2 regions of the Gracilibacillus sp. JCM 18860 genome follow, and region 1 is predicted to be linked to the other one. Evidence: a T-box and tRNA genes for the amino acid it is inferred to sense, from the RefSeq annotation. Region 1 holds a T-box; the other holds one or more tRNA genes.
The links. A T-box is a leader RNA that pairs with one kind of tRNA and senses whether it is charged. The one in region 1 lies ahead of ACZ5R4_RS04770 (valine--tRNA ligase), so its partner is inferred to be a tRNA-Val.

Region 1 (10,171 bases):
GGATCAATATCTACAAATATTTTGAGCATGATAAAGCCAAGAAATGTACCAATTAGAACAGCTGTTAACGAAGAATATATAAATGAACGATATTTTTTCCAGAATCCGTTTTGTCTTTTCTTCATGCTTGAATAATGTGGAGGACTACTTACATGTTCATTATAGTATGGCTTGTCTTCGTCTAAGAGCTTACTCTCCGCCTCCAGCTTACGTTCTATTTTTTTCTTAGGCTGGTTTATTTGAATAGATATGCCTTTATTTTCTCTCATTCAAATCCCTCGTTTCCGTGCTTTTCTATCACCCTACCATAATATTAGTAAGATGTAAGACGAGTTTTGTCAGAAGAAAAATAAAACTTTCCCGAAAAAAAGACAGAATGACAGAATTTCTTCGCCCTTCCTTCGATCCAATCCATGCTATCGCGTCCAACCAACAAATTACGATGTCAGCAGATGCTGAAACAGTTCATAATATGGAAGTAGATTTTTAATAGTATAGAGAGAAATACCAATCCAATAAAGTACTTCCATAAAAAAAGACTGTCCCTCCTGCTAGAATAATCGAAGGACCAAATGGGATTAGGGGTGATTCCCCTTTGTGTAGCAACTTCTGAAGTAAAAAAAAGACAAGCCCATATATGGTGGCCACAAAAAGTGTTAAAAACACGTGAGGGAAACCAACTAAGTATCCTATTACGGAAAATAATTTCATATCTCCTGCCCCCATTCCACCTTTACTAAGCAGAATAATGATAGCAATCAATCCAAATCCAGCAATTCCTCCTAATACAGAGAGCCACCATGGATTAGTTGGAACAATGATTCGGTAAATGATAAATAGTGGGAGAAAAAAGAGAAGAACTTGGTTTGGAATAATCATATAGGTATGATCAGAAACGAAAACAATTGCTAGCATACTAACAAGCAAAAGACCTATACCTATTTCTAATGGAGAGTTAATAAAAAGACAACAGAAGGCAAATCCTACAGCGGTAAATAATTCTATGATGGGATATAAAGGAGAAATAGCTTTGCCACAATGCTTACATTTTCCCTTTTGATAGAAAAAAGATAACAGAGGCACGAGTTCCTTCCAGGAAAGAATATGATGACAGGAAGGGCATGCAGATCTTGAAGAGGAAAACATTTTTCCATGAGGGACTCGCAAGCCAACAACATTATAAAAAGAACCAAATACTAAACCAGTGATAAAAAAGAAAAATACGACATTGTGCTCCAACTAGGAAGACCCCCCTTCTTCAATTATCGTTTCTACACCAGGTGTTCCGTTCGGATCATAATAGAATCTCCCATTATCGAAGATTAGACTTCCTGGAGGGACTTTGTCTAAAGACAAATAGTGATAATGGATTAATTCCTTTGGGGTTACCTCGGTAGCATTCTTTTCACCGTCAAACACCCAAACAGCCTCTTTTGACTCTTCTGGGTCAGCTTTTGCATAAATATAAGCAAGCCTTGCTGCATTTTCCATTAATTTTACATTAGCATCCTTTTCTTGCTCTTGATGCATTACATTACTCAGAATAGGAAAGGAAAGGAAGGTAAGCATACTGATGATTGTTAGAATGGCTAACCATTCCATCAGCCCAAATCTGAGTTGCCTTGGTAATAATTTCATTAGCTAAAATCGCTCCCTTTTCCGAGTTGCCGTTAGTATTAAATACCTAATAAAATATGATAAAAAGTCCGGTTTTATAATCTTATTTTACTAAATAATCATTACTTGTCAAACGTTGCCGAAAAGGGAACATTATTGTTTAATAATTCGTTTCATCTGTTCCACAAAATGCAATGAGCCTGTTATCAATAGCAGGTCCCCTTTTTGTATAGTGTTTTTGACCACTTCATACGCTTTCTTTGCATTAGGTATGTAATCCCATTCCGCGTATAGATCCTTGCTTTTTAAGGCACGTGAATGCTCAAAGGAAGTAACAACAAGCCTTGTCGCCATTTCGTCTAAATATTTAAGCATTTCATTTACCTCCTTATCCCTGAAAGCACTAAATAAGAGATAAACCTTTTTATTGGGATAAAGCACTTCTATTGTTCTTCTTAATGCCTTTATACTAGCCATATTATGTGCTCCATCTACAATAGTTATTGGGTTTTTCGCAACAACTTCCATTCGATTTGAAATCCTTGCATGCTTCATCCCGTTTCGAACGGACTCTTCATTGATAGTCCAGCCTTGCTCTTTTAAACACTCTATTGCCATCATGGCATTTGCTGCATTCTCCATCTGATGAATGCCCTGCATAGTGATTTCTATCAACCATTTTATTTGTTTATATTGAAACAAAAAAGACTGATGTTCCCAATCTGAGTGACTATCATGGATATTAAAATCTGCCCCAAGAATATACATTGGCGCTCTCTCTTGTTTTGCTTTATCTATCACAACCTGATGTGCCTCTTCTGGTAATCTGCCTAAGATAACTGGTGTATTCTTCTTAATGATGCCAGCCTTGTGAGAAGCAATGGAAGCTAGAGTATTCCCCAAAAAAGCGGTATGATCAAAAGAGATCGAAGTAATGATTGTAAGGATGGGAATAACCCGATTTGTAATATCCTCTTTCCCACCCATACCTGTCTCTATTAGGGCGATGTCCACCCTATTAATGAAAAACAATAAGCAGATTACCATTAAAATCTCGTATTCTGTTGGAGCCATATCTTTTTGATCCATTTCTTCTATCGTAGGGACTAATTGATTAAGAAGCTCAAGAAAAACTTTCTCACTTATTGGCTTGTGGTTCCACAATATATGATCTCTTACGGTTGGAAAACCTGGTGATACGAATGAGCCCACACGATAACCATTCGCTATTAATACTTCTTGAATAAAGGTTAAGGTAGAACCTTTTCCATTTGTACCTGCTAGATGTATAGTCTTTATTTTTCTCTCAGGATGATCGGTTTTTGCTAATAAATAATCCAGTCTTTCCAGCCCTGGTTTAATACCAAGTGTCCTACGAGATTCTAAGTATTCGTTCACTTCATGAAAAGATAATAACATTGTATTTCACACTTTCCTTGTTTCATTTTTTTAGTATACCTTGTATTATAACTATTAGAAGATATAGCGGGGAGTGATGAAAGATGGAAGGATGGGTCATTTATAATGGGCACATGGCGAGTCATGCTTTTTTACAATTTCCAAAGGCCATTCAACAAGCTGCAGCCCAATACGATATATCAATTGAACTAGTAGCAAATGATGCAGTGGTTAATTCTGTCGATGCAAATGGGCATGACATTCACGCATTGAATGGTTTATCAAAGCCAAGCTTTGTTATTTTCCATGATAAAGATATTGCGCTAGCACGTCAATTAGAGTATGCTGGAATACCTGTATATAATAACGCCAACTGTATCGAAAGATGTGATAACAAAGTTATTATGTACCAAAAGCTCGCAGAACATCATGTTACGATACCAAAAACGTTAATCGCCCCAAAAGTATTCACTGGTGCAAAGCTACTCCACTTCGAGCATTATTTACAAATTGCTTCATCGCTGAACTATCCCTTTGTTGTAAAAGAAGGGTTTGGTTCTTTTGGTGAGCAAGTCTATCTTGTTCACCATGAAAAAGAGTATATGGATATTGTAAAAAAAATATATGACAAGCCTTTTGTAATGCAGGAATATATCAAATCAAGTTACGGGAAGGATATCCGAGTATTTATCGTTGGCGGAAGGTTTGTTGCTGCATTAAAGCGAACCTCTCAGGAGGATTTCCGTGCAAATGTATACCAGGGAAGCCGAATCGAGGCATATAGCCCATCAGAAGAAGAAATCCAGTTAGCCATCAATGCCGTTCACGCTGTTGGGGCCGATTTTGCGGGTGTTGATTTATTATTTGGTAAAGGGGACCGTCCAATTGTCTGTGAGGTCAATACGAATGCACATGTTGCTAATATTTTAACCTATACAGGTATCAATGTCGCAGAAAAAATTTTACAAAAGGTTATTTTACCAGCACTATAAAGTCAGAAAACTTGCTTTAAATCAAAGAAGACTACTTTTAATGTGACGAATTTCATTGTTAGAGACAAAAAGCATGGAGTTCCAAACTCCATGCTTCTCTAATACCTTAGCCTTTTAATTCATTCATTCGTGATTTGACTTTTTCTCTTTTCTCCATATAATCTTGTTGCTTTGCCTTTTCTGCTTCTACAACTTGTTCTGGTGCCTTTTTGACAAATCCTTCGTTGGAAAGCTTCTTATCGACACGCTCTACTTCCTTATCAAGCTTTTCCAACTCTGCTTGCAAGCGAGCTAATTCCTTATCAATATCGATCAGCCCTTCTAATGGTAAGAAAATCTCCGCACCTGTTACGACAGCAGACATTCCTTTTTCAGGCACTTCCACCGTAGTGTCAATCACAAGCTCACTAGGGTTACAGAAACGATCAAGATACACACGATTCTCTTCCATATTTGCTTTTCCTTCTGGATCATTTGCTTGAATATAAATCGGAATCTCTTTGGATAAAGGTGTATCAACCTCTGCACGAATATTACGTACAGATCGAATTATCGCTACAAGCTGTTGCATGATGTCAGATGCCTCATGGTTAGAAAGCTCCTGTTGAGCTACTGGCCATGATGCACGAACAATAGACTCTCCTTCGTGAGGTAATTGTTGCCAAATTTCTTCTGTGACAAATGGCATAAATGGATGAAGCATTCTCATGGTTTGGTCTAAAACATGGGCCAAAATAGATCGCGTCGTTAATTTTGCCGCTTCATCATCCCCGTATAATGGTAGTTTAGCCATTTCAATATACCAATCACAGAAGTCATCCCAAATGAAATTATATAAGTAACGACCTGCTTCTCCAAAGTCATATTTGTCAACATGACGAGTAACTTGCTCTATCGTTTCATTTAGGCGTGTGAGAATCCATTGATCCGCAACAGACTTTTTCCCTGTTAAGTCAATTTCCTCAAATTTTAATCCATTCATATTCATTAAAGCAAACCGTGATGCGTTCCAAATTTTATTGACAAAGTTCCAAGTAGATTCTACCTTTTCCCATTGGAAGCGCAAATCCTGCCCAGGACTTGAGCCAGTGGAAAGGAAATATCGAAGTGAATCAGCACCATACTTCTCGATCACTTCCATTGGATCGACTCCATTTCCTAATGACTTACTCATTTTTCTTCCTTCCGCATCCCTTACAAGACCGTGAATGAGTACATCCTTAAAAGGACGTTCATTGGTAAATTCCTTCGATTGAAAAATCATACGAGCTACCCAGAAAAATATGATATCATACCCTGTTACTAGAGCATTAGTTGGAAAGAAATGCTTGAAATCCTCATCCTCTGTATCTGGCCAATTTAATGTAGAGAAAGGCCATAATGCAGATGAGAACCAAGTATCTAACACATCTGTGTCTTGTTCCCAATTCTCGATATCTTCAGGTGCTTTTTTCCCTACGTAGACCTCTCCAGTCTCCTTATGATACCAAGCAGGAATCCGGTGGCCCCACCATAATTGTCGAGAAATACACCAATCACGAATATTTTCCATCCATCTTAAATAGGTTTTTTCAAAACGAGCTGGGACAAAGTGGACTTTTTCATCACTGTTCTTTTGTAATTCTAGTGCTGCATCTGCTAATGGCTGCATATTCACAAACCATTGTGTTGAAAGGTAAGGTTCCACAACGGCACCACTTCGTTCAGAATGCCCAACTGAATGCATATGTTCTTCTATTTCAAATAATACCCCCTGCTCCTGAAGGTCATTAACAATCTGCTTCCGGCATTCAAAGCGATCCATTCCTTGATATTTACCAGCATTTTCGTTCATCGTCCCATCTTCATTCATAACCAAAATACGTGCAAGATTATGACGATTTCCGATCTCAAAATCATTCGGATCATGGGCGGGCGTGATTTTTACAGCACCGGAACCAAATTCCCTATCCACATAATCATCTGCAACGATTTCTATTTCGCGTCCAACGATCGGAAGCTTAACTTTTTTACCAATTAAATGCTTGTATCGCTCATCTTCTGGATGAACGGCTACAGCTGTATCTCCAAGCATTGTCTCAGGACGAGTTGTGGCAATTTCAATATGTCCTGAACCATCAGCTAGTGGATATCTCATATGATAGAAATAGCCTTGGACATCTTTATAGATAACTTCAATATCTGAAAGAGCGGTCTTTGTCTGTGGGTCCCAGTTAATGATATACTCTCCACGATAAATTAAATCCTTCTCATACAACTTAACAAACACTTCTTTTACTGCATCTGATAAGCCTTGATCAAGAGTAAATCGTTCACGGGAATAATCAAGTCCTAATCCCAGTTTCGACCACTGCTCTCGGATAAAGCTTGCATATTCTTCCTTCCAATCCCATGCCTTTTCTAAGAACTTCTCACGCCCTAGATCATAGCGACTAACTCCTTCTTCACGAAGCTTCTCCTCTACCTTTGCTTGTGTAGCAATTCCAGCATGGTCCATTCCAGGTAAATATAGAACATCATATCCTTGCATACGCTTTATCCTTGTAATAATATCCTGTAATGTGGTATCCCAAGCATGACCAATGTGTAGTTTTCCTGTAACGTTTGGTGGTGGGATGACAATCGTAAATGGGTCTTTCTTTGGATTTCTTTCAGCCTCAAAGAATTTACCATCCACCCAATATTGATAACGACCTTTTTCTACTGTAGTGGGATCATACTTTGGTGGTAAATTCACTTCCTGTTGATCAGCCATATAATTTCCTCCTTGTTATTTCCAGTTTCTATGATATAGGAATCAAAAAAACCTTTTCATCCTAGTAAAAAGGACGAAAAGGTTTGATTTCCGCGGTACCACCTTTGTTTATAAGCAATAAGCCTATACAACTTCTTAAAGAGATAACGGTTCACCCGGCTTTACCTACTACTCGTTCAGTAGAGCTGCATCAGAGGCTACCTTCTTTCACCTTTTATCGAGAAAATCTTTCAGCCAATGGACTTTCCTCTCTTGTACGATAAGCATGAAATACTCTTCCTCATCATCACATTTAACTCCATCAAATAATGGTGTCATATATTATATGTTATTTTATCCAAAAAAGCGTCATTTCGTCAAGGATAATTATCACAGTACATAGGTGAGGGAGTAAAAATATTTTATAATTCAAGCTGTGCCCTTTTGTTAAAAAAGGTTTTAAATCCGAAATATAGGAAGATAATTACTGACAAAGAAACGCTACCTGTAATACCGAGCATTATCGCAATCTGGTATTTGATCGCATCTAACGGGCTTGCCCCAGATAAAATGACCCCTGTCATCATTCCAGGTAAAAAAACAATACCCATCCCAACCATATTGTTTATTGTCGGCAAGATTGCTGAATCAAAGGCATTGTTCACCATTCTTTTGGAAGCTTTACTTGGTGTTGCTCCAAGCATTAAAGCTGCCTCAATTTCTTTTTTTCGTGAACGAAAGCCTTCTAAAAGAGCACTTACGCCTAATGTAATACCCGTCATTGAATTACCTATTAACATTCCAGCAATTGGAATGAAATAACGGGGATCATACCATGGTGAAAATTGTACAACAATAAAATCAAAATATAAAAACGAGAAGAGTGTACCAACAATCATAGCAATCGCAATAATCTTCTTCAGATTTTTTGTAAGAGGCATTTTAGTACGCTTATAAATATTATAAACTGCAAAAATCTCCATTAACATTAGAACCAGAATAGAATAGATCCAGTTCTCATTTTCGAATATAAAAACGAGAACATAGCCCACAAGCACGAGCTGGATTGTCATTCTAAATGTCGCAATAACAATTTCCTTTTCTCGAGGAATCCTACGCCAACGAACAATAACAAGTAATAGAACCATGAAAATATAAGCAGAAATCAATTGCCAAAGATTGATATCCATCATCTTATTCATGATGAAATCACCTCCTTCTTATTTATATCCTCCATGTAGATGATTTGATCTGCATATTGTTCTGCTACCTCTTTTGAATGGGTAACGAATATAGCGGTTAATTGATCTTGTTGTACACGATGTATCATAAAATCCATTACTTTGTGTTCGGTCCCTTCATCGAGTGCTGAGGTTGGCTCATCCAAAAGGTAGATGACAGCATCCATTAATAAGATTCTCGCAAACGCAACTCTTTGCTTCTCACCACCTGATAATTTATCTGCTTCATCATCCAATGATTTACTTAATTCCAGCTCTTTTAACAAATTGAGCAGCTTCGCATCCTCTACCCTTTCACGCTCAGAAAAATCCAGTCCAATCAATAAATTATCTCGAACCGTCCCCTCAAACATAATAGGATCTTGTCCCAACATCACCACTTTTCTTCTAAGCTCTATTGGGTTATATTCTAGTATCGATTGGTTCTGAAACAAGATCTCCCCATGATCATGGGTCAATAATCCATTTAACATTTTTAATAAAGTAGACTTTCCACTACCACTCTCCCCAAATAGACAGATTACTTTACGATCAGGAATTTCTAGCTTATCAATATGTAAAATATCTCGGAATACTACGTTATTAAGCATAAACAATGGACACACCTCCTTTAAACATTTAGTATGCTGCAATGGTGCAAAAAAATGTAAGGGAGTAGATGTCTACGTGCAACACCTACTCCCGCAAATTTATACTAACGAAAATCTCTTTTATCCTCTAATTTTCTGGAAACAAGAACATAAAAAATCGTTGCAATAATAGTTAGCAATGTATAGAATAAAGTGTTTTTCATCACTTCTACCTCCTTACTAAAATGGTCGGAACTTTCCTTTTTTCAATACTAATCCAGGACCTCCAAGTAAAAATAAATAGCGGTCATCTATCACATGCTTCATTACTTTCGCTTGTAATCCATAAAGTTTATGACCATCGAATACTGTACCCATCGCTTCTGATCCACCAAGTGAAGCAACCGTTCCCTTATCATCAAAGGTGAATTCTCGTAATGTACCACCTTGAATCATTGTTTTAATATTATGAGCACAAACATCTGCTTCTTGAATCGCAATTTGAGCAGTTGGTGGATACGGACGACCGGTATCCTTGTTCATCACCCATGCGCAATCTCCAAGAATAAAGACATCATCATGTCCCGGTGCTCTTAACATCGTATCCACATTGACTTTTCCTTTTGTTAACTCAAAGCCTGATTCCCCGACAATGCGATTTGCCTGTACTCCACCAGTCCATACAAAGGTTCCGGCTTTGATTTCTTCCATATCGTCTCCAACAATGACCGCATCTTTTTTTACTTCCTTAATCATGGTTCCTAGCCTAAATTGGACTCCTCTAGCTTTAAGGGAGCGTTGTGCATATTCTAACAATTCTTCATCAAAATTTGGCAATATAGTAGGAGTTGCTTCAATATTAATGATTTTCACTTTTTTACGGGGAATATCATATTTCTTGCATAGTACCGGAATACGTTCGGCTAATTCCCCGACAAATTCTATTCCAGTAAAGCCGGCTCCGCCAACGATGATCGTTAATATATCATCACTAGGGTTATCTTCTGTTTTATATCTAGAAAATTGATATTCAATATGATCACGGATCATACGGCTTGTATCCACAGACTGTATAGAAAAAGCATGCTCATCCATTCCAGGAATGCCAAATGTCGCTTTTTCAAATCCTAATCCAATCACTAAGTAATCATAATCAAGTTCGCCATTTTGCAATAGAACCTTTTTTTCATCCGCTTTTATCCGTTCAACCGTATCTTGGACAAGATGAACTCGTTTTGTGTTAATCACATCAGAAATCATAATACGTGAACGATTGACATCTATTGTTCCTGCTGCCACTTCATGTAACCAGGTTGTTTGATAATGATAGTTGTGCTTGTTTACAAGAGTGATCTGTGCCTCATGTGGAGCTAGTTGTTGGATCAATCTTTTCGTTGTCATCATACCTGCATAGCCTGCACCTAATACCACAATATGTGGTGTCGTTGTCGACATAAAATTCATCCCTTCTCCAATAAATTAAATGATAACAAATATAGATTGTGTTACTAATTCAATTTATATGTATCATTTACCAATTATCTAAACTTAGTATAACAAATGGAAAAAATAACGTCTAATTATGTCCAAGGTTTCATTACTTGATCGATATTAGAAAAA
Region 2 (20,024 bases), 1.6 Mb from region 1:
TATTCAACATTATTAACAGGCTTTGTTGCTGCTATCCTGTTTATTTTCCTCGGTACTGAAGGTGCGGGTATTTTGCCATTAAGTAACCCTGCGATTTTTTCCGTTCCCTTAGGCTTTTTAGGAGGACTTATAGGAACATTATGGGCGAAACAAAAGCCAAGCTACAATGATGAATCCTTTATGTTACGTGTGCATATTGACAAGCAGGAGGTTCCACCACATGATTGAGTTGATGGTGATATTACTTGAACGTATTGGACTTCTATTATTAGTTGCGTTTATGTTAACCCAAATTCCAGGATTCCGGTCATTGTTGGATCGGGACATAGCTTGGGACACCGTATTTTATCATGCCCTTATTTTTGGTCTTATGGGCATCTTAGGTGCACACACAGGAGTCATTATGGATCAGGAATCATTAGTCATCGAATCATGGAAGCTAACGGTGGATAATCATGAAATTTTAATAAGTTCTGGAATGGTTATCGTGATGATTGCAGGGCTTCTTGGTGGTCCTTATGTGGGTCTTGGGTCTGGATTAATAGTCAGTTTATATATGGTTTATATTGGCGGAGGTGCGTGGTTTGCTAATAGTCTGATCAATCCATTTGCCGGGTTGATTACGGGATGGACGGGTCAGTTTTTTTCAGATGAAAGGGTCATAGCTCCTGTAAAGGCGTTATTTATTGGGATGTTCCCGCCTGTATTGTACATGGGCATGATCTTAATGTTTATCCCAGATCAAGAGGCAGGAATTAGAATTGTCAATCATATTGGAATTCCGCTCGTCCTTACAAATGCAATTGCCCTTGCGATTATTACGATGATGATTCGTTCTGCTTTAAAAGAAATGGAACGTGAAGCGGCGCTCGAGACAAACCGGGCGCTATCCATTGCGGAGAAAACTCTTCCACATTTAAAGGATGCGACACTAGACAGTAATGCCAAAGCGATGGCTGATTTACTGTATGAAGAGTTAGATGCTGCGGCAATTGCTATTGCGGATCAACATAAGGTGCTAAGTTTTGTTGGGGAAGGACAGGATCATCACCAAGTTGGAGATCCAATCAAGATGCAGTTGTCACAAGTAGCGTTAAATACAGGAGAAATTCAGGTAGCGTATAATCAAAGTGAACTTCAGTGTTTGCATGAATCATGTCCACTTCAGACGGCCATTATGATACCCCTTTATCGCTCAAGAGAAGTTATTGGCTTAATTAATTTGTATTTTAAACACTCCCAACAAATCCGAGCTGTTGAAGTGGAATTGGCAAAAGGACTTGGAACCATCATTTCTAATCAGCTGAGCGGGTTTGAAGCAGAGAGAATGAAAGAACTATTAAAAGAGACTGAAATTAGAAATCTCCAGGCGCAAATTAATCCACATTTTTTATTTAACACATTTAACTTAATCCATTCGTTAATGAGGGTTGATTATGAGGAAGCTCGTCGCATTCTAGTTCGGTTTAGTCAATATATGAGAGCTAATCTAAATATCGCAAGTAAATCACTTATTCCGTTAACAGAGGAAATGAATCATGTCGATGCCTATTTGGATATTGTGAAGGCTCGCTTTCCTGATCGTCTAAAAATCTATCGAAAAATTGATGACAGCATTATAGATGTTCTCATACCTTCTGCAACCTTACAGCCACTAGTCGAAAACTGTATAGAGCACGGGTTAAAAAATGTGACATATACAGGTGTTATCAACATTCATATTGGACAAAGCTTGGAAGGAATAACGATGGAGGTTTCCGATAATGGGGTTGGCTTTCCTGAATCATTACTCACAACAATCGGGAAGAAGCCTTATTCAAATCGAACTGGAAATGGTACTGCTTTATATAACGTGAACGAACGACTTAAAGGCTTACTTGGAGACGAGGCACAGCTAATGTTCCGTAATTTAAAACAAGGTAGTTCGGTGTCATTTACCATTCCGATTGAGGAATACTAAACGATTAGAAAGGAGCGTGAGGTCACTTGAGTATACATGTGTTAATTGCAGAAGATGAACGTTTAGCAAGGGAAGAATTAATCTATCTTTTAGAAAATGAACAGGATGTCGTCCTTTGTCCAAGTGCGAGAAATGGAGATGAGTTAATGAAGCATTACCAAGATCATGCACCTGACGTGTTATTTTTAGATATACACATGCCTGGTATGAACGGTATTGAAATAGCGGAAACTATCCGACGAGCAAATCCGCTCAATCAGCCCCTGATTGTTTTTACTACGGCATATGACCATTACGCCGTTCAAGCTTTTGAACTTCAAGCCATTGATTATTTACTAAAACCTTTTGATCAAGAGCGATTCAGTGTCACCATGCAAAGAGTGAGGCATGCTCTGAATGCACGGTCCCCTAAGACTAAAGCAAAAGTGGATAAATTAATTATACAAACTGATGAAAAGATGGTCGTATTAAATCCGAGTGATATTGGCTATGCGGAGCGTATTGATCGTATGATTAAAATTTACACATTAAAAAATGAAGTCATTATAACGAAAATGAGCTTGAAAGAATTAGAAGAGAAGTTAAGTGCATTTCCTTTTTATCGCCCTCATCGTAGTTATCTTGTGAATTTGGATGCCATTGAGGAAATCACTCCTTGGTTTAACGGAGCTTATAATGTCGTCATTCGGGAACCACTCCACTCAAAAATCCCAGTAAGCCGAACCGCTGCGAAAGAGTTTTTTGAAGTACTTGAAAATATATAAAGGTGAGAGAAAAAGGTAATAACGAAAGCTATTTGTAGTAATATTAATATTTTTAATACCAACATTTTAAACCAGCTATTCTACATTTCAAACAAGAATTTCTACAATTTAAGCATGTCTACAATTGAATAAAGGACTCTGTTAATATACTGAATACAAAAGTTAGAGTATTCCGTATTTTTTTCTGATTGAATGAAAGCGTTTTCTATATCGGATACTCTATCAAAGAGAAAGGGTGAGGAAATTGAATCAAAAGAAGCAGCTCAATGAGAGACAAAAGTGGTATTGGAAAAAAAATATTCGATTCATTATAAGTTTATTGGTTGTTTGGGCAGCCGTTGCTTATGGCGGTGGTATTCTATTCGCAAAACCGTTATCTAATATTCAGTTATTCGGTGTCTCCTTTTCCTTTTGGATTGCACACCAAGGTGCGATCATCGTCTTTTTCTTGCTTATTTTAACTTATGCAATCAGAATGGACCGGCTGGACCGAGAATATGCCAAGTTACTTAAAGAGGATAGGGAGGGATAAGGATTGAGTGTTGAAGCGATTACGATTACGTTGGTTGTTATTACGTTCATTATTTATACAGGGATTGGCTGGTGGTCACGGGTTAAGGATACATCAAGCTTCTATGTGGCAGGTCAAAATGTTCCGACCGTCGCAAACGGGGCAGCGATTGCGGCTGACTGGATGTCGGCAGCATCCTTTATTTCGATGGCTGGCCTTGTTGCCTTTTTAGGCTATGATGGAACGATCTACTTAATGGGATGGACAGGTGGTTATGTTTTATTAGCATTACTGCTTGCTCCTTATTTACGTAAGTTTGGGAAGTTTACGGTTCCAGATTTTATTGGGGATCGTTTCTACTCAAGTAGTGCTCGCGCTGTTGCCGCGATTGCGACAATTTTCATTTCATTAACCTATATATCAGGACAGATGCGTGGTGTAGGGATTGTCTTTAGTCGGTACTTACAAGTCGACATCATTGTCGGTGTTCTAATCGGGATGGCGGTTGTTGGTTTCTTCGCACTACTTGGCGGAATGAAAGGTGTTACTTGGACTCAGGCAGTTCAATATTTCGTTATTATTATCGCATTCCTAATCCCGGCTTGTGCGATTTCAGCTCAGTTAACAGGTAATCCTGTACCGCAATTAAGCTTTATTACAAGCGATATTGTAGAGCGACTTAGCCAAATTCAAATTGATCTTGGGATGACGGAATATATGGCACCATTTACTAATTTGTCGATGTTAAATGTATTCATGATGACGTTAGCTCTTATGGCTGGTACAGCAGGTTTACCTCACGTCATCGTCCGTTTTTACACAGTTAAAAGTGTACGTGCTGCTAGATGGTCTGCTGTTTGGGCGATTATCTTTATTGGACTATTATACTTAACAGCTCCTGCAGTTGGGGCATTCGCAAAGTATAATTTAATTGATACGATTGCGGATAAACCAGTTGAAGAAGTTCAAGACATCGAATGGGTGAAAAAATGGGAGACAACGGGCTTACTTCAGTTTGATGATAAAAACGGCGATGGCAACGTCAATTATACAGCTGGTGATGATAATGAAGTGATGATTGATGGAGATATCATTGTATTATCGACACCAGAAATTGCGAACCTAGCGCCATTTATTATCGCCCTGGTTGCTGCAGGTGGGCTTGCAGCCGCCTTATCAACCGCCTCAGGATTACTGATCACGATGACCAGTGCCGTCTCGCATGATATTTACTATAGGATTTTTAATAAATCAGCAAGCGAGGCGCAGAGATTGCGTGTCGGAAGGATCACGTTATTAATTGCTTTACTCGTTGCGGCCTATGTTGGTATTAACCCACCAGGATTCGCAGGTGAAGTGGTTGCCCTTGCCTTTGGGCTTGGGGCTGCAAGTTTATTCCCAGTCATCTTGCTTGGAATTTTTGATAAACGAATGAATAAGGAAGGCGCGATCGCAGGTATTCTAACCGGTTTGGTCTTTACATTGTTTATGATCGGAACTATTCTATCCGAATCCATTTTTGGTACAGAAGGGGCACTCATTGATAGTTTCTTTGGCATTAATGCTCAAGGTGTCGGAGTTGTCGGAATGTTATTAAACTTCATTGTGAGCTTTATTGTGTCAAGAATGACAACAGAGCCACCTCAAGAAATTCAAGAGCTTATTGAAGATGTAAGAGCACCAGAGATTGATGAGGATGTAAGCTAAAAACTTTAGATAAACGAAAGGGGTAGCGTGATGAATTGGACACTCATATTTGGTTGTTTAGCGATACTTGTGTATTTATTAAGTCCTTGGATGAATATAAAAACAGTGCAACGGGTGATTGGCATAACATTATTTCTTGAGATCTTCTATCTCTCCGGCCACTACATTAGGGAATGGCCGTTTCCAACACCGATAATATTATTGCAGTTATTAGTCGTGTCTGGCCTAGGTGTGGCGTTAGGAGTCTGTTTTTCAAAAATTTGGCCTTTACCGCTTCATAAAGGGGTTGAGCGGATCTTTCGAACATTTTTAATCATCATTCCATCTTTGGGGCTAGGGATGGGACTGCAAATTCTGCTTCAAGGTGCTTACGCAACACAGGCAATTTATCTACTCTTTGCGTTAGCAGCATGGATTGGATCAGGTCAATTTATTAAGGTAGAAGATAGTGAAGAATCTGTTTCTAATAGTAAAATAGCTAGTGGAGTGTCTTAATAACTATCGCTACCTATTCTATAAAAACAGTCTTAAAGTTAAATGTTTCACTTTAAGGCTGTTTTATTTAGCAATGATTATAATCCAATTTGTATTCTAGTTATCCAAATCAAAAGTTTATTTTCTAATTTTTCATCTCATTCCCCGTCATAACTAAGTTGCTACATTCTGGCATGTCTTATAACTGTCAATATTCTCTTCTCTAATAGATCCTTAAGTAAACTGATCGGCCCATTAACCTTTAGCATAATCCCTCTTTCAACTTTGATTTTTCTAAGTACGATTGTCGAAGTTTAGCATTTTTCTTAATTAATTTGATTTCTCGTAAATTAGAAGGACATGTTACCTCTATGAAAATATCGGCCCAGAGTTAAGGCAGTATTTATGTGATAGTAATATGTGAGAATTCCTTGATTATCAAATTTACCAATGGAATGGAATCGAATCTTTACAGATTCTAGATGAAAAGTGACATTAAAGGACAAGTTGACCAAGCTGCTCATATAATAGCGTTTCAGTGAAATTTGGTTCTACAATCGCGTGATAAAAATCGATCAGTGAAAAAAAAGAACACAAAAAAGGCGATACGCTCCGTAGAGAATACCGCCATATCGATGTTTCAAATACCGGTGGTCGGGGTCGAACCGACACGTCCGTGAGGACACGGGATTTTGAGTCCCGCGCGTCTGCCAATTCCGCCACACCGGCATAAATAAAATGGAGGCGGCAACCGGATTTGAACCGGTGATAAAGGTTTTGCAGACCTCTGCCTTACCACTTGGCTATGCCGCCTCGATAAAATCATTATATGGTTATTAGGTGAAAATGTTAATTAATAATGGAGCGGAAGACGGGATTCGAACCCGCGACCCCCACCTTGGCAAGGTGATGTTCTACCACTGAACTACTTCCGCAAAATGGCTGGGCTAGCTGGATTCGAACCAGCGCATGACGGTACCAAAAACCGTTGCCTTACCGCTTGGCTATAGCCCAACATTTGAAAGTAAATGGGGCGGCCAGTGGGGATCGAACCCACGCATGCCGGAACCACAATCCGGTGCGTTAACCACTTCGCCATGACCGCCATCATACAAAAAACAGGGGTAGTAGGAATCGAACCCACACTGGAGGTTTTGGAGACCTCTGTTCTACCGTTAAACTATACCCCTACGAAAAATAATACATATATTAATAAAATGGTGGAGGGAGTAGGACTCGAACCTACGAACCCGATGGGAGCGGATTTACAGTCCGCCGCGTTTGGCCAACTTCGCTATCCCTCCAAATAAAATAAATTAATTGAGAAAAAATAAAAGGTGGTGGCTCGGGACGGAATCGAACCGCCGACACACGGATTTTCAGTCCGTTGCTCTACCGACTGAGCTACCGAGCCATTTTCAATGAATGATTTAATTTTGATAAGTAAATTTAGTGGCGGTCCGGACGGGACTCGAACCCGCGACCTCCTGCGTGACAGGCAGGCATTCTAACCAACTGAACTACCGGACCATTGTAGAAAATACTTGAAAGTATTTTGGTTGCGGGGGCAGGATTTGAACCTACGACCTTCGGGTTATGAGCCCGACGAGCTACCAGACTGCTCCACCCCGCGATGATAAGAAATATTAAATTGAAATCCATAATGTTACAAATAGTGTAGTCTACGGTGACCTCTGCATCTACTAGCTTACTCTTAGATGTAGGGTGCTTCGAGGTTACTCGAAGTTTATTCGGTGGATGTTTTACTCGTTGCTCCACCCCGCGATGATATGAAATATTTAATTAAATGGTGGAGGATGCAGGGCTCGAACCTGCGACCCCTTGCTTGTAAGGCAAGTGCTCTCCCAGCTGAGCTAATCCTCCGCCGCACAGGATGTGCAAGTGCATGCATTGCGACAGGACGTCGCGATCTTAGCATGCCATCCTTAATAAAGTAGCAATAACTAATGATTACTGTGGTTATTATGGTGACCCGTACGGGATTCGAACCCGTGTTACCGCCGTGAAAGGGCGGTGTCTTAACCACTTGACCAACGGGCCTATATTTAAAGTGGCGGAGAGCGAGGGATTCGAACCCTCGGTACGGCGTTGACCGCACACACGATTTCCAATCGTGCTCCTTCGACCACTCGGACAGCTCTCCATTGGCTCCACAGGTAGGATTCGAACCTACGACCGATCGGTTAACAGCCGATTGCTCTACCACTGAGCTACTGTGGAATGGAAATAAATTGCTTGGCAACGTCCTACTCTTGCAGGGGCGTGAGCCCCAACTACCATGGGCGCTGGAGAGCTTAACTACTGTGTTCGGTATGGGAACAGGTGTGACCTCTCCGCTATTGCTACCAAGCTTGTACTGCTTATAGTTAATAAGTATTTAAATATTTTTAGTGACAAAGAATATTATACTATGTATTTCAAAAAAATCAAGCTAAATTATAATATACTTTCAAAACTAGATAAGAAGTAGACAAACCATCGGTTTTTCATCCAAAGAACGTATAGATAAGTCCTCGATCGATTAGTATTCGTCAGCTCCACATGTCACCATGCTTCCACCTCGAACCTATCTACCTCATCGTCTCTGAGGGATCTTACTCACTTAAAGTGTGGGGAAGTCTCATCTTGAGGGGGGCTTCATGCTTAGATGCTTTCAGCACTTATCCCTTCCACACGTAGCTACCCAGCGATGCTCCTGGCGGAACAACTGGTGCACCAGCGGTGTGTCCATCCCGGTCCTCTCGTACTAAGGACAGCTCCTCTCAAACTTCCAACGCCCACGACGGATAGGGACCGAACTGTCTCACGACGTTCTGAACCCAGCTCGCGTACCGCTTTAATGGGCGAACAGCCCAACCCTTGGGACCGACTACAGCCCCAGGATGCGATGAGCCGACATCGAGGTGCCAAACCTCCCCGTCGATGTGGACTCTTGGGGGAGATAAGCCTGTTATCCCCGGGGTAGCTTTTATCCGTTGAGCGACGGCCCTTCCATTCGGTACCGCCGGATCACTAAGCCCGACTTTCGTCCCTGCTCGACTTGTAGGTCTCGCAGTCAAGCTCCCTTCTGCCTTTACACTCTTCGAATGATTTCCAACCATTCTGAGGGAACCTTTGGGCGCCTCCGTTACTCTTTAGGAGGCGACCGCCCCAGTCAAACTGCCCACCTGACACTGTCTCCGAACCGGATCACGGTTCTGGGTTAGAAGGTTCATACAGCCAGGGTGGTATCCCACCGGCGCCTCCACGTAAGCTAGCGCTCACGCTTCCAAGGCTCCCACCTATCCTGTACAAGCTGTACAAACATTCCATATCAGGCTACAGTAAAGCTCCACGGGGTCTTTCCGTCCTGTCGCGGGTAATGCGCATCTTCACGCATAGTATAATTTCACCGGGTCTCTCGTTGAGACAGTGCCCAAGTCGTTGCACCTTTCGTGCGGGTCGGAACTTACCCGACAAGGAATTTCGCTACCTTAGGACCGTTATAGTTACGGCCGCCGTTTACTGGGGCTTCAGTTCAACGCTTCGCTAATGCTAACGCATCCCCTTAACCTTCCAGCACCGGGCAGGTGTCAGCCCCTATACTTCGCCTTTCGGCTTCGCAGAGACCTGTGTTTTTGCTAAACAGTCGCTTGGGCCTTTTCACTGCGGCTTACTCGTAAGTAAGCACCCCTTCTCCCGAAGTTACGGGGTCATTTTGCCGAGTTCCTTAACGAGAGTTCTCCCGATCACCTTAGGATTCTCTCCTCGCCTACCTGTGTCGGTTTGCGGTACGGGCACCCTTTTCCTTGCTAGAGGCTTTTCTTGGCAGTGTGAAATCCGGAACTTCGGTACTCATTTTCCCTCCCGATCACAGCTTGTGATTGCCAGACGGATTTGCCTATCTGACTCACTCACTGCTTCGACGCACACGTCCAGTCGTGCGCTTTCCTTATCCTACTGCGTCCCCCCATCACTCAAACGGAATTGGGTGGTACAGGAATATCCACCTGTTGTCCATCGCCTACGCCTTTCGGCCTCGGCTTAGGCCCCGACTAACCCTGAGCGGACGAGCCTTCCTCAGGAAACCTTAGGCATTCGGTGTAGAAGATTCTCACTTCTATTTCGCTACTCATACCGGCATTCTCACTTCTAAGCGCTCCACCAGTCCTCACGGTCTGACTTCACTGCACTTAGAACGCTCTCCTACCATTGTTCGTAGAACAATCCGTAGCTTCGGTGATACGTTTAGCCCCGGTACATTTTCGGCGCAGCGTCACTCGACCAGTGAGCTATTACGCACTCTTTAAATGATGGCTGCTTCTAAGCCAACATCCTGGTTGTCTAAGCAACGCCACATCCTTTTCCACTTAACGTATACTTTGGGACCTTAGCTGACGGTCTGGGCTGTTTCCCTTTCGACTATGAACCTTATCACCCATAGTCTGACTCCCAAGGTAATATGATTGGCATTCGGAGTTTGACTGAATTCGGTAACCCGGTGAGGGCCCCTAGTCCAATCAGTGCTCTACCTCCAACATACATCCCTTGAGGCTAGCCCTAAAGCTATTTCGGAGAGAACCAGCTATCTCCGTGTTCGATTGGCATTTCACCCCTACCCACACCTCATCCCCGCACTTTTCAACGTACGTGGGTTCGGGCCTCCAGTCAGTGTTACCTGACCTTCACCCTGGACATGGGTAGATCACACGGTTTCGGGTCTACGACCCCCTACTATCTCGCCCTATTCAGACTCGCTTTCGCTGCGGCTCCGTGTCTTCCACTTAACCTTGCAGGAGATCGTAACTCGCCGGTCCATTCTACAAAAGGTACGCCGTCACCCATAAAAGGGCTTCGACTACTTGTAGGCACACGGTTTCAGGTTCTCTTTCACTCCCCTCCCGGGGTGCTTTTCACCTTTCCCTCACGGTACTGGTTCACTATCGGTCACTAGGGAGTATTTAGCCTTGGGAGATGGTCCTCCCGGATTCCGACGGAATTTCACGTGTTCCGCCGTACTCAGGATCCACTCTGGAGGAAACACGCTTTCGACTACAGGGCTGTTACCCGCTGTGGCTGACCTTTCCAGATCGATTCGTCTAACGTATTTCTTGGTAACTCCGTATAGAGTGTCCTACAACCCCAAAAAGCAAGCTTTTTGGTTTGGGCTACTTCCGTTTCGCTCGCCGCTACTCGGGAAATCGCGTTTGCTTTCTCTTCCTCCGGGTAATGAGATGTTTCAGTTCCCCGGGTCTGCCTCCTCTATCCTATGGATTCAGATAGAGGTTCTACTCCATGACGAGTAGAGGGTTTCCCCATTCGGAAATTCTCGGATCAATGCTTACGTACAGCTCCCCGAGACATATCGGTGTTTGTCCCGTCCTTCTTCGGCTCCTAGTGCCAAGGCATCCACCGTGCGCCCTTTTTCACTTAACTATACTCATGCTTCAGATGAAAAAGTCGTTGGTTTTTATTTGATGTCTTGTCATCAGTTTCGTGTTGGCTTCTTTTGGTGCCTTCACGTCCTGATTTCTTCTTATCTAGTTTTCAAGGTACAGCTTCCACACGAGGTGGTGACTTCTGTATTCGTCACAAGACGTGACGGGTTTTAACAGAAGATCCTCTGAGCATCAATCGCTCAAAACTGAACCAAACAACCAAGTACAATCTATGATGATCTACGCTAGTAGACCATTTCCTATTGTGTCTAGCTCCAGCACCCAGCGACTAGCACAACTTCCCTCACCTCCGTACGATAAGTCAACATCAAGTCGCTAAGCTCCTTGTGTTTCCTTTATCTCCTTCGGTTCAGTCCAGTTTGTACGTCGCTAACCGGGTGCTTCCGCCTTTCACTTTATCCTTAGAAAGGAGGTGATCCAGCCGCACCTTCCGATACGGCTACCTTGTTACGACTTCACCCCAATCATTGGCCCCACCTTCGGCGGCTGGCTCCAAAGGTTACCCCACCGACTTCGGGTGTTGCCAACTCTCGTGGTGTGACGGGCGGTGTGTACAAGGCCCGGGAACGTATTCACCGCGGCATGCTGATCCGCGATTACTAGCGATTCCGGCTTCATGTAGGCGAGTTGCAGCCTACAATCCGAACTGAGAATGGTTTTATGGGATTGGCTTCACCTCACGGCTTCGCTGCCCTTTGTACCATCCATTGTAGCACGTGTGTAGCCCAGGTCATAAGGGGCATGATGATTTGACGTCATCCCCACCTTCCTCCGGTTTGTCACCGGCAGTCACCTTAGAGTGCCCAACTCAATGCTGGCAACTAAGATCAAGGGTTGCGCTCGTTGCGGGACTTAACCCAACATCTCACGACACGAGCTGACGACAACCATGCACCACCTGTCATTCGGTCCCCGAAGGGAACTCCCTATCTCTAGGGACATCCGAAGATGTCAAGACCTGGTAAGGTTCTTCGCGTTGCTTCGAATTAAACCACATGCTCCACCGCTTGTGCGGGCCCCCGTCAATTCTTTTGAGTTTCAGCCTTGCGGCCGTACTCCCCAGGCGGAGTGCTTAATGCGTTAACTGCAGCACTAAGGGGCGGAAACCCCCTAACACCTAGCACTCATCGTTTACGGCGTGGACTACCAGGGTATCTAATCCTGTTCGCTCCCCACGCTTTCGCACCTCAGCGTCAGTTACAGACCAGAGAGCCGCCTTCGCCACTGGTGTTCCTCCACATCTCTACGCATTTCACCGCTACACGTGGAATTCCGCTCTCCTCTTCTGTACTCAAGTTCCCCAGTTTCCAATGACCGCTTGCGGTTGAGCCGCAAGATTTCACATCAGACTTAAGAAACCGCCTACGCGCGCTTTACGCCCAATAATTCCGGACAACGCTTGCCCCCTACGTATTACCGCGGCTGCTGGCACGTAGTTAGCCGGGGCTTCCTCGATAGGTACCGTCAAGGTACCGCCCTATTCGAACGGTACTTGTTCTTCCCTAACAACAGAACTTTACGATCCGAAAACCTTCTTCGTTCACGCGGCGTTGCTCCGTCAGACTTTCGTCCATTGCGGAAGATTCCCTACTGCTGCCTCCCGTAGGAGTCTGGGCCGTGTCTCAGTCCCAGTGTGGCCGATCACCCTCTCAGGTCGGCTATGCATCGTTGCCTTGGTGAGCCGTTACCTCACCAACTAGCTAATGCACCGCGGGCCCATCTGTAAGTGGTAGCTTGCGCCATCTTTCCACTTCGGTTCCTATGAACCAAAGTACTATCCGGTATTAGCCCCGGTTTCCCGGAGTTATCCCAGTCTTACAGGCAGGTTGCCCACGTGTTACTCACCCGTCCGCCGCTCGTTCCACTCACGTCCTCCCGAAGGATTCAGTCAGCTTCCCGCGCTCGACTTGCATGTATTAGGCACGCCGCCAGCGTTCGTCCTGAGCCAAGATCAAACTCTCCATAAAATAGATGCACCGAAGTGCTTGTGTTGATCAAGCTCGCTTAAAGCTAGCATGTTCTTACTTTTTTGTACTGGTTGTTTTGTTCAGTTTTCAATGATCAATGTTCGCCGTCTTTTTGCGACAGCTTTTACATAATATCATCATCACATAATATTGTCAATACATTTTCTGAATGTTTTTTCATGTGATTTCCCAATAAAATGGTGACGCCGTTTAAGCGACAGATATAAATGTAACATGGTTCAAAATCCATGTCAACATTAAATTTAAAATTATACAAGAAAGAGGACACTTCCACATCATATGCAGCTTTAGGCAATATGTTCATTCTTTTCCCTAATAATTTTAAATTGCTTGTACATCCAAAAAAAAGAACAGAAGAAAGATATCTTCTGCCCTTCCTAAACCCCTCTATTCAATGCCCTACAATTAATGATTGGTTGATCCCCTTATTTTTCTACATAATAGAAATAGACATGATAGAAAATAGACTGCTCTCCTACTATAGAATGTCTAAACGAGCAATCAATGCAATTAATACTTGTAATAGAACTTGAGCATTAACCGCAATATCCGTGTCATTTGTAGAAACTTTTACACCTCGAGAATTCTCAATATAAGTGTGTTGTTTATTTACTTGACTAGACTTAATTTTTTCAAATAAGTCCTGAGAAACTTTGTCAGCCTTATCCCCATCCAAGATAGAGATACTAAGAATCAAAGCAATCGCTGCTTGCAAACCAACCTGAACATTAATTGCAGCTTGCGTGTCGGTTGTTTTAACTTCTACATCACAAGAATCCTTTACCACAATGGTTTCAAAGGAATGTTGAACAGATTTAATTTCTTGGTTTCCATCTTGCGTATCAGAATCATCAAACGGGTGACAAGACTTAGGGTCTAGTGCATTCCATTTTTTTGCAGCAGGTTTTCTACCTGTATTATAAACAGGTCTACTATTCAAATATTGTACATCTCTCATATGATCAATCCCTTCCTTGATATACTACTAACATATGACGCAGTTCAACAATTGGAGAAGGCGAATCTATTGATACATCTTCATCAAAAATGGTTACTCTTCATCTTTTTTTGCATTTTTTTGAAGTGTTTGAACATTGTGTTTTAATTCTTCTACAAGCTCTTTTAGCTGTACTTTCTCTTCTTCTGATAGGCTACTACCATCTAGTTGAACTTTATGACGTTTAAGCGTTGCGCCTACTAACATATCGATGATTTGAGAAGAAACATTTTTAAAATCATCGTTACTCACACTATCACCTCCTCTAATGAACCCGTGGTAGTTTTTCTAGGATTATAAGTGAGTATGATGCCTGCAGATAGCCTATTTCATTTGCTATTGCTTCCTACATTGCTTTCATTTCTTCCATAGTACAGTATGTACACCTTCGCTTTTTAGTAAGGGCGAGTAACAGAGATTTCAAAGCAATGGGTCATTATTTCTCTATGGTTCTTTTCCCAAATTAGAAAAACTCGGATACATTAGCTTTTCTTATTATTTGGACTTCATTTCGTCGCTTTACTTCCTGCAAAAATTTAATGCTTTCCTAACGTACAAAAAAGCTTGTAGAGAAAGCAACTACTCCCTCTACAAGCCTTTATTTCTTCACTTGATATTTACGATGATAAATTTGATTCCCTTTCGTTTTCTCTAATACAACGGAAATCTTATCTTTCCCTACTAAATATTCGATCAAGCTAACTAAGTTATAAGTATATGGTTCCACTTCCGGCAAGGTTTTTATTTCACCAAACCCCCAAGGCTCTTCTCTAGTCGATAACAATTCCATTAAATGCTCCGCACAGCTATCCAGCCTACTGTTTATTGAAAATTCAATGGCAATTAACATAAGGGCCACTCGTTTTTCCGTTTCTTCTGTGCTTCGAATTAATTCTTCATATAACTTATACACTTCCGGATCTATTCTCTTCACCTGACTCCAGACCATTACCTCAGGATAGTAGCCCCTTTCGATAATTGCGATTCTGCCTAAATAGTGTAAAGATCGTAACAATCGGCTATATGCATCTAAATTATCACCAGTACCATGCAAATTTTTGGCCTCACTATAGCTTCTTGTTAGTTTGGAAAATTCTATCGTGAGCCTTAACTTACGTTTGTCTTCAGGAAAAGCATTTAGACTCTCCTTTAAATTTTTTACATATAAGTTTCTATCATATATAACTCGTCCATCAATAATCCACTCTATCGCTCGACGATAGGAGCTCGTATCGATCCATTCCTCCAAAAGCTTGCGATCGATAATATGTAAGGCTGCAGATTTCTGCTCATGTTCATAATGCTTTACTAACCAGTTCTCTGCTAAATCTTCTACAATCACTAACAGAATCGAATCAAAATTATCTGTTTCTGGGCTAACTTCCTCATTCCTTTCCATTATCAGAATGCCTAATGTGTTGTCATTGCTGGCTCTTTCCTGATAAATCGGTCGTAAAATGTCCTCCAAGCATACTCCTCCTTCAGTCTTTTGTACTATTTTATTTCGCTATAAAGACAGCGAATCCCTTTTCCATTTTCAAAATATTTTAAAAATTGCTTTTTATTTACCCTTCTTCTTCTTACCTCAATCATCCTTTTCCAATTAGACAAACTCGGTATTTGCTACATCGCTTTACTTCCTGCAAAAACGTATAAAAAAAGACTTACAACGAGGTAAGCCTTCAAACCGTTAAGGATTCTTTGATTGTTTTCTTCATATATTTTTTCACAAGTGTAGCTGCCTTTACCTTTAAAGGTAATTGCTCAGAAATCGAATAGTGAAAATTCCCTTCCTGAATCGCTTCTTTTAAATCTGCTGCGGAATGACACTCTTTATCAAAAACATTTGCGATACAGCCATACTGTAAAAACTGATGAGTATCACTTCCACCTACTATAGGTAGATGAATTTGATCTGCAAGTGCCTTTAGCTCAGTGCTACATGCTTCAACTCCTTTTGCAAACAAGTCCTTCCCATTCAAATCAAGGGCATCTAAGCGCGTTAACTCCTCATATCCCACATTTCTAGCAAGTGGTGTACTGTCACGAAAAGGATGTGCACCAATCTTAAGAACTTTTTTAGAATCCGCTAGATCCATTAAGGCTTGAAAGGAAATAAACTTATCCTCTGCTAAATGATTGTTTAACTCCCTTCTTATATAAAGAATTTCTTCTCGATCGCCGATCAGCAAAATATGTCCATTTTCTTTGACGTCGACCTCGATTCCAGGAAAAAGCTTCAACCCTTCTATATCATAATAACCATGCTGATAAGAAAAATGATGATTTAAATAATCATAAATTTCATAGAAGCGACTTGTATTAAAATGCTCTGTCATGGCAAGTGCCGTCAAGCCATTACTCTTTGCCTCACACATCATTTCTTGGAAATATTCTGGCATGAAGCTCGATTTTTTGGATATTTTAACATGACTGTGAAAATCAATGATCATCTAGACAACTCCTGTATGAGATTTTTACAAAAATATAAATAAACAAACGACGTATAGAAATGAACCGATTAAAAAAAGATAGTCCTTCCGAGTCATTTGTAATTCTTCTAGCTTTAATCGTTTTACCTCGGGGTGATTAAAGCCATACATACTTCCTTTCGTTTCTAAGGCTTCTACCGTCGTTCTCGCCCTTTTCGCTGTGGATAGGAGCAATGGATAAAAAGAAAGAACAGCGAGCTTAACAAAATAGGCGATGGACCGAATAAAGAGAAAGCCTTTTTTATCTGGTGCTTTCCCGCGTAATCGGAAGGATTGAAATACGTGGTGGTATTCCTCCAATAACGATGGAAGCATTCGATAGCCATAAGCAATACTAAATGATACCTGGCCAGGCACACCAATCTTTAATAAACCATTGCTCAGCTTATCGGGATTCATGGAGCAAAATACGGTCACACTTGCTAATGTAATGACAGAAAGTTTTGTCGTTAAAATCAAGAGTGGTAGCATCGTGGTTAAGTTCCCGCCAAAAAATAAAGCAATAATTAACAAATAACCACCTTGCCCAAGTAGCCCGAGACATAATATCACGATAATCAATGGACTAACTTTTGCTATATATGTTGTAATGACCATAAAGACAAGCATGCCTATCAAAATATATTCCTGATGAATAAACCATGGAGCAATGCCAAAATAACAATACCATAGGAATAACGTACGGGGATCCAATCTCGCAAAAAAAGTGTCGCCATTCCCATAAGCAATGTTTAATAATTCAATTTTGGCTTGCTCTACCGACAGCTTTTCTGTAAATTTACGCGTATAGTCCATCTTTTACATCCTTCTTTTGATAATGTTGTACAAAATCATCTACTGTATAGACTGGCTGTTCCCATCCTAATCCACGGGAGAGCTCATAAATTTGTGGGGCAGATAATCCCGCCTTTTCTAACAATCTATAATTCTCAAAAACAGATTCCCGATCACCATCATGAATAATCCGTCCTTCATGCATGACGACGATTCGATTAGCAAACTCACAAGCAAGCTGCATATCGTGTGTGGCAATGACAACGGCCTTTAATTGATGCTTTAATTGATCAAGAAACCTCGAAATATGCTTTCTTGTTGCAATATCAAGATTGGCAGTCGGCTCATCCAATAGCATGATTTCTGGATTCATCCCAACACCAATGGCGAGTGAGGCTCTTCGCTGTTGTCCACCACTTAACAACCTGCTATCTCTCTGTCGTAGTTCAACTAATTCGAACTGCTCCATTAATTCCTGTACTCTTGCTTCATAGTGAGGTATTTTTCTTGCCTTCATATAAAATCCGATATCCTTCTGTACAGAATCATCAATAAACATTTGCTCAGGGTTTTGATGGATATAAGTAACGAGCTCTGCCAAGAACTCTGGTGATGTACGCTTAGTATCATTCCCAGCAACTAGCACCTCTCCAGATTCTTGTTTGACAAGCCCTGTCATTAAACGCATCAGGGAGGATTTGCCTGCCCCATTATTTCCGACTAAAGCGACATAATCTCCTTCGTTTATCGTAAAATCAATCTCATGTAACACACGCTTTTTCTCCCGCTTAATCGTTTTATAAGAAAAACACACCTCATTAAAAGTGACTAATGGCTGAGGATCCCACGGTTTTGTGGGGAGAGAGCTTTCCTCCTTGTTCACTTTATCAAACAATGGATAGGCCTCCTCTAGTGTAATTGGTAGCGGCTGACGAACATCCAGTGTATGTGCCGCTTGTGTTACTTGTGGAGGATAAATATGATGCTGTAGTAATAAATCCACCTCATTTAATGCGTTCTTTACTGGTTTCTTAAAATGAATCGAGCCTTGATTCATTAACACCACTTCCTTCGCATAGGTGGCTACAAATTCGGTATGGTGTTCAATCACAATAATCGTTTTGCCTAATTCTTCATTTAAATACTTTAAAATTTCATAGATCTCTTTTGCATGCTGGGGATCGAGCTGGGCAATGGGCTCATCGATAATAATTATTTCTGGGTTTAGTGATAAAACACTAGCTAATGCTAACAAATGCTTTTGCCCACCACTTAACTGCCAAATAAAGTCATTCTCATTTTCTAATAAACCTACTAATTCGAGCGCCTTGTATGCTCGTTCTTTATAATCGGCAAACCCATAATGCAATGGCGCAAAGCAGGTATCCTCTATCACCCTTGGGCTGACGATTTGATTTTCAAAATCTTGATAAACATAGCCAACATGCTGAGATAGGGCTGCTACCTTGTGCTCTGACGTTTTTAATCCATGGACAACTACCTCACCAGAATAATCCCCAACATAATAATGTGGAATCAACCCATTGATCAATTTACATAGGGTAGACTTTCCACTCCCATTTCCACCTAGAATGGCAACAAACTCCCCCTTATCAATCTGTAAAGACACATTACGAAGTACAGGCTTGTCCGCACCTGGATACTGAAAGGTTACATCATTTATTTCGATCATTAAGATACCTTCTTTTCTTTATCATTCCAATTTGTTTTCTTACGTAGCATTACGACGATAGTGATGATTGCAACCATTGCCGCTACTGCCATACTCACCCATATATACCATTCACCAAACATTTCTAAAAAGTCTGCTTCCCATTCCATATTGAAGTCAGATTCAGATAAATATTCGAAGAAGAAGGCAGATATCGCTAAGAAAACGGCAAGGATGACAAGTCGTAGACCGATAATTTCCTTTAAGGAATACTTGTCATTCCGATCACGAGGCTTCATTCCTAGTAATGGTTCTATTTTCCCATACAATCTTGGTACTAAATAAACGGTAGGGATAAGGGCAAATAAAATACCCGAGAATAATAGGTCATTGAAGAAAGCAAAGCCCTCTACGATAACCACACTCTCTGCTAAGCCTGGCACTGCCTCTAATTCCTCGACACCAATCCAGACCTTTAATATATCTACTGTTACACTTATGGCCTGATGAATGGCAACACCTAGCATTGCTGCGATACCAACCTGAACCTTGTTCTTAGGATCACGGACAAAGGTACCTGCGATATACATCGCCAACGAGAAAGCAATAAACTTCTCCAGTTCACCAAATCCTCCGAATTGACCGAGCATAATTTCCCCAAAAATCACTTCCCCTAACGATGCACCAATCGCCGCATATAAAGGATGGAACAAAATACATAATGTTAATGGAATAAAAGCGAAATATTCAATCGAAAACTCGATCGGTCCTAAATAGGCACTTGGTACTAGCTCTGTAATCATATTGGATAGCCCGTACAAGGACATCGACAAAATAAACACCATCATTTTTTGGGATTGCGTTAAAGTGTAACGCTCTTCTATAGTACTCATTTTTCTAACCTCCTCTTAATGGATACCTTCATTGTAAAGAAACATTGTTAATCTAATCTTTCGCCAAGGTTAATTACATGTAAATTTGTTAACTTTTTTTATCATTATGTAAATTTTCTTTCACATAAGCAGAAAGTCATTCTTTATTTGATACGATGAGAAAAAAGGATAGAGAGTGGGGAGCATTTAATGAAAGATTTTGATTGGAATGAGCACACATTCACCGAAAGCCAAGTAAAAATAGCGAATTATATTCAAAAGCATATCCAGCATGTTCTAATTTCAACAGAGCAAGAAATTGCAAGGGAGGTAGGTGTCAGTATTGCCACCGTT

Region 2: it encodes a tRNA-Val, which carries the amino acid that the T-box ahead of ACZ5R4_RS04770 (valine--tRNA ligase) is inferred to sense. The anticodon was not compared.

The regions. Positions count from the first base shown of each region.
Region 1 is NZ_AP043868.1:887,017-897,187, forward strand. Features, by position in the region: gene ACZ5R4_RS04745 (hypothetical protein) at 1-269, opposite strand, end outside; gene ACZ5R4_RS04750 (prepilin peptidase) at 487-1,239, opposite strand; gene ACZ5R4_RS04755 (hypothetical protein) at 1,240-1,638, opposite strand; gene ACZ5R4_RS04760 (bifunctional folylpolyglutamate synthase/dihydrofolate synthase) at 1,771-3,015, opposite strand; gene ACZ5R4_RS04765 (ATP-grasp domain-containing protein) at 3,120-4,007, shown strand; gene ACZ5R4_RS04770 (valine--tRNA ligase) at 4,114-6,762, opposite strand; T-box leader at 6,829-7,058, opposite strand; gene ACZ5R4_RS04775 (ABC transporter permease) at 7,164-7,943, opposite strand; gene ACZ5R4_RS04780 (ABC transporter ATP-binding protein) at 7,940-8,578, opposite strand; gene ACZ5R4_RS04785 (NAD(P)/FAD-dependent oxidoreductase) at 8,792-10,006, opposite strand.
Region 2 is NZ_AP043868.1:3,621,623-3,641,646, reverse strand. Features, by position in the region: gene ACZ5R4_RS18085 (solute symporter family protein) at 1-228, shown strand, start outside; gene ACZ5R4_RS18080 (LytS/YhcK type 5TM receptor domain-containing protein) at 221-1,960, shown strand; gene ACZ5R4_RS18075 (LytR/AlgR family response regulator transcription factor) at 1,987-2,724, shown strand; gene ACZ5R4_RS18070 (DUF4212 domain-containing protein) at 2,960-3,256, shown strand; gene ACZ5R4_RS18065 (sodium:solute symporter family protein) at 3,260-4,942, shown strand; gene ACZ5R4_RS18060 (hypothetical protein) at 4,973-5,437, shown strand; tRNA gene ACZ5R4_RS18055 (tRNA-Leu) at 6,062-6,145, opposite strand; tRNA gene ACZ5R4_RS18050 (tRNA-Cys) at 6,156-6,229, opposite strand; tRNA gene ACZ5R4_RS18045 (tRNA-Gly) at 6,277-6,351, opposite strand; tRNA gene ACZ5R4_RS18040 (tRNA-Gln) at 6,356-6,430, opposite strand; tRNA gene ACZ5R4_RS18035 (tRNA-His) at 6,446-6,521, opposite strand; tRNA gene ACZ5R4_RS18030 (tRNA-Trp) at 6,536-6,606, opposite strand; tRNA gene ACZ5R4_RS18025 (tRNA-Tyr) at 6,635-6,720, opposite strand; tRNA gene ACZ5R4_RS18020 (tRNA-Phe) at 6,755-6,830, opposite strand; tRNA gene ACZ5R4_RS18015 (tRNA-Asp) at 6,870-6,946, opposite strand; tRNA gene ACZ5R4_RS18010 (tRNA-Met) at 6,973-7,049, opposite strand; tRNA gene ACZ5R4_RS18005 (tRNA-Val) at 7,225-7,300, opposite strand; tRNA gene ACZ5R4_RS18000 (tRNA-Glu) at 7,403-7,477, opposite strand; tRNA gene ACZ5R4_RS17995 (tRNA-Ser) at 7,489-7,580, opposite strand; tRNA gene ACZ5R4_RS17990 (tRNA-Asn) at 7,583-7,657, opposite strand; rRNA gene rrf (5S ribosomal RNA) at 7,671-7,787, opposite strand; rRNA gene ACZ5R4_RS17980 (23S ribosomal RNA) at 7,939-10,852, opposite strand; rRNA gene ACZ5R4_RS17975 (16S ribosomal RNA) at 11,281-12,842, opposite strand; gene ACZ5R4_RS17970 (spore coat protein) at 13,342-13,821, opposite strand; gene ACZ5R4_RS17965 (hypothetical protein) at 13,915-14,112, opposite strand; gene ACZ5R4_RS17960 (nucleotidyltransferase-like protein) at 14,459-15,328, opposite strand; gene ACZ5R4_RS17955 (PHP-associated domain-containing protein) at 15,543-16,313, opposite strand; gene ACZ5R4_RS17950 (energy-coupling factor transporter transmembrane component T family protein) at 16,338-17,147, opposite strand; gene ACZ5R4_RS17945 (ABC transporter ATP-binding protein) at 17,131-18,819, opposite strand; gene ACZ5R4_RS17940 (DUF8171 family membrane protein) at 18,819-19,691, opposite strand; gene ACZ5R4_RS17935 (MurR/RpiR family transcriptional regulator) at 19,881-20,024, shown strand, end outside.